Regions from separate parts of the Companilactobacillus ginsenosidimutans genome, predicted to be linked through region 1. Evidence: predicted binding sites of a transcription regulator. Region 1 holds the regulator's gene; the other holds the start of a gene.
What was found. Region 1 encodes Rex, which represses fermentation and respiration genes when NADH is low (regulators of the CRP and FNR family bind a similar motif). Its sites were predicted from a motif close to TTGTGAANTANTTCACAA; they were not measured.
Positions count from the first base shown of each region.

Region 1 (2,207 bases):
TCTTGATTTCAGCTTGTTGTTCTTCATAGTGTTTCCAGGCAACACTTTGATTCTTTTTCTTTTCTTGAAGATAGAATGTGTAATTTCCTGAGTAGTGGGTCGCAGAATGTTGATTAATTTCTTCAATTTCTGTAGCAACCTTATCAAGAAAATATTGATCATGGGATACAATTACTAATGCTCCACGATAATTTTTTAAATATCCTTCGAGCCATTCAACTGTATCAATATCCAAATGGTTAGTTGGCTCATCAAGCAAAAGTATGTCGTGATGTTCCAAAAGCATCTTCGCCATTGCCAATCTAGAACGTTCACCACCAGATAGGGTGGATACTTTAGCATCCCAGACATCCTCTTCAAATCCGAATCCTTTCAGTACACTGCGGATTTCTGATTGATAGCCGTAACCATTTTCTTGACGGAAAGTATTTTGCAATTGATCGTATTGTTTCAATAGCTGATCGTAGTCACTGACTGTGTTATCAGCTAATTTCAATTCAAGAGCGTGCATTTGTTTTTCTTGTTTTTTAAGGTAATCAAAGACACCTTCTAACTCATCAAAAATCTGATTATCAGAATTCAATCCAGAATCCTGAGCTAAATATCCGATGTTTGTATCTTTTTTAAGAGAAATATTTCCCGAGTTGTAACTTTCTTGATCTGACAAAATTTTGAGCAAAGTTGACTTGCCGACACCGTTTCTTCCGACTAGACCAATTCTGCTGTTATCTTGAACTTCAAAACTTACATTGCTAAAAAGTTTCTTTGTTCCAAAATTTTTTGTAATATTTTGGGCTTGTAATAATATCAATTTATAACTCCTTTACGTATTCACAAATTATACTATGAATTTTGTCGTTTTCATGGCTTTTTGAAGTAAATTATTGCTTTTTTCACAATGGTTATCTATTATAGTAAATAGTGAAAACACGCACATGGTGGTGGATTATGACAAAAACAACAGTTCCAAACGCAACTATTAAAAGATTACCTATATATTATAGGTATTTCCAATTTCTAAAAGATGAAGGTACTCAAAAGATTTCATCTGGTGAATTGTCTGACGGTATCAAAATCGATAGCGCTACAATTCGTCGTGACTTTTCATACTTGGGTGCACTCGGTAAACGTGGATATGGTTATGACGTTAATGAGTTAGTCGCATTCTTCAAGAAATTACTTAACCAAGACAAGCGTACTAACGTAGCGCTAGTTGGTGTAGGTAACTTGGGTAATGCACTCTTGAATTATAACTTCTCAAGAACTAATAACGTTCGTATCGCCGCAGCTTTTGATATCGACAAGTCAATCGTCGGTACAGTTAAGAGCGGTGTTCCCGTTTATGACATTAGTGAAATCAAAGAACAATTGAGTCTACAACAAATCGATGTAGTTATTTTAACAGTTTCTTCTAATGCAGCACAAACTACCGCAGATGAACTTGCTAAAGCAGGTGTTCGAGGAATCTTGAACTTTACACCGGTTATTATTAATGTGCCTAGCTCAATTCGTGTACATTACGTTGATTTGGCCAATGAGTTACAAACATTGATCTTCTTCTTAGATCGTGATCGTGACGCAAAAGACGCCGAATAATTCAATTTATTTTTTTGGGGGATATTGTATATGAGTGAACCATTATTTTTAAAACCTGTATTCCATGAAAAAATTTGGGGAGGTCGAAAACTAGAATCATTTGGTTATGACCTACCTGAAGGTAAAATTGGTGAATGCTGGGCAATTTCTGGTCATCCACATGGTCGTTCTCAAGTTGAGAATGGTCAATTCGCTGGTCAATACGTAGATGATCTCTGGAAGAACAATAAAGAATTGTTTGGCAATCCAAAGGGTGAAGTATTTCCACTTCTCACAAAAATTTTGGATGCGGAAGATAACTTATCCGTTCAGGTTCATCCTGACAATGAATATGCTGAAAAGCATGAACATGAATTAGGAAAAACCGAATGCTGGTATATTATTGATGCCGAACCAGGATCATATTTAATTTATGGTCACAACGCTAAAAATAAAGCTGAATTGGATAAGATGATTGAATCAGGCGACTGGGATGACTTGTTACGCAAGGTTCCAGTTAAGACTGGGGATTTCTTCTATGTACCAAGTGGCACTGTGCATGCGTTGAATACTGGCATTATGGCGCTTGAAACGCAACAAAGCAGTGATACAACCTATCGTTTGTATGATTA
Region 1 is NZ_CP012034.1:934,749-936,955, reverse strand. Features, by position in the region: gene ABM34_RS04965 (ABC-F family ATP-binding cassette domain-containing protein) at 1-811, opposite strand, end outside; gene ABM34_RS04960 (redox-sensing transcriptional repressor Rex) at 949-1,596, shown strand; gene manA (mannose-6-phosphate isomerase, class I) at 1,627-2,207, shown strand, end outside.

Region 2 (2,207 bases), 1.2 Mb from region 1:
TATGCTCTACCTGTCATTAGGTATTGTTGGTGCTACAGTTATGCCTCATAACTTGTATCTACATTCTTCTATTTCGCAGGCAAGAAAATACGACAAAAATGATCCAAAGAGTATTCACCAAGCTGTTAGATTCTCAACTTGGGATTCAAATATTCAACTGACATTAGCTTTCATCGTTAACACATTGTTACTTCTTCTAGGTGCCGCTTTATTCTACGGTACAAAGAGTGACTTAGGTCGATTCGTTGATTTGTACAATGCTTTACAAGATCCAAAAGTTGCCGGTGCTGTTGCTAGTCCAGTCTTGAGTACATTATTCGCCGTTGCCCTATTGGCATCAGGTCAAAATTCAACAATCACTGGTACCCTATCTGGTCAAATCGTTATGGAAGGTTTCATCCACATGAAGATGAAGCTTTGGGCAAGACGTGTTATTACACGTTTGCTTTCAATCATTCCAGTTATCGCCTTCGCGGTAATCTATCACGGTAACGAAGCGAAAATTGAACAGTTGTTAACACTTTCACAGGTATTCTTGAGTATTGCCTTACCATTTTCAATCTTCCCACTAATTAAGTATTCTAGTGATAAAGGATTGATGGGTGAATTTAAGAATAACAAAATTATAAAATATCTAGGTTACTTTATTGCCGTAATTTTAACAATCTTAAACCTATGGTTGATTTATACAACTTTCAACCCAACTGCATAGTCAAATAATTCAAAATAGATGTCTAGAAAACATCTATTTTTTTTGTTCAAATTTATTATTTGAAAATTTGTTATAAAATTATGTCCAATTTGTTAATGATGTAACAAAGTTATTGAAAAGCCTTTCATTAATATATAAAATTGATTTTGTAAAAGAGGAGGAACTCTTATGAAAGAAAATTTTGATTTCTTAATGCCTAGTGTCAACTTCTTCGGTGCTGGTGTTATTGAAAAAATTGGTGATCGTGCCAAGATGCTAAATATGACAAACCCATTAATTGTCACAGATAAATTTTTGGAAAGTGTCGACAACGGCCCAGTTGCCCAAACACTTGATTCACTTACAAAGGCTGGCGTAAAATACACTATTTATAATGGTGTTGAACCAAACCCTAAAGTACATAACATTCAAGCTGCTAAAAAAGTTTACTTAGACAATGATTGTGACGGTATCATCACTGTTGGTGGTGGTTCTGCCCACGATACTGGTAAAGGTACTGGTATTATTTTGACAAACGGTGACGATATCACAAAACTTGCTGGTATCGAAACACTTGAAAATGCCTTACCACCATTGATGGCTGTTAATACAACTGCCGGAACTGGTTCAGAACTTACAAGACACTGTGTTATCACAAATACTGAAACACACCTTAAGTTCGTTGTTGTTTCATGGAGAAATATTCCACTTGTATCATTCAACGATCCAATGTTGATGTTGGATGTTCCTAAGAAACTTACAGCCGCAACTGGTATGGACACATTTGTTCAATTAATAGAACCTTATGTTTCAACTAACCGTAACGAAATCACAGATGCTCAATGTCTTGAAGGTATCAAATTAGTTGAACACTCACTTCGTGAAGCTTACTCAAATGGTCACGATGTTGAAGCTCGTACTAAGATGGTTGAAGCTGAAATGCTTGGTGGTATGGCATTCAACAATGCTGACCTTGGTTATGTTCACGCAATGGCTCACCAACTTGGTGGTCAATATGATGCTCCACATGGTGTATGTTGTGCTATCTTACTACCTATCGTTGAGGAATATAACATTGTTTCTAACCCAGAAAGATTCGCTGAATTAGCTGTTGCAATGGGTGAAGATATCAGTGGCCTTTCAACACGTGATGCCGCTCAACTAGCTGTTAAAGCTATGAGACAAATGGCTGATGATGTTGGTATTCCACGTAGTATCAAAGCTATCGGTGCAAAACCAGAAGACTTCGAACTTATGGCTGAAAATGCATTGAAAGATGGAAATGCCTTCTCAAACCCTCGTAAGGGTAACAAAGACGAAATCGTTCAATTATTCCAAAAAGCATATGATGCTGAATAATTTATAACAAAAAAAAATACAAGTCCCCCCGGGCTTGTATTTTTTTGTGCATATTTACTTGTATCCGTTAGCTTTATTACTTGTTTGAAGGCTTTCGTTGATTGCTTTATCCGCTTCAGCTAGAGCTTTCTTGATATCGCCACCATTATAAACAGTT
Region 2 is NZ_CP012034.1:2,160,328-2,162,534, reverse strand. Features, by position in the region: gene ABM34_RS10815 (Nramp family divalent metal transporter) at 1-712, shown strand, start outside; gene ABM34_RS10810 (iron-containing alcohol dehydrogenase) at 881-2,050, shown strand; gene ABM34_RS10805 (ABC transporter substrate-binding protein) at 2,105-2,207, opposite strand, start outside.
Region 2: a site for Rex is predicted at 802-819, ahead of ABM34_RS10810 (iron-containing alcohol dehydrogenase). Genes of this name have one in related genera too.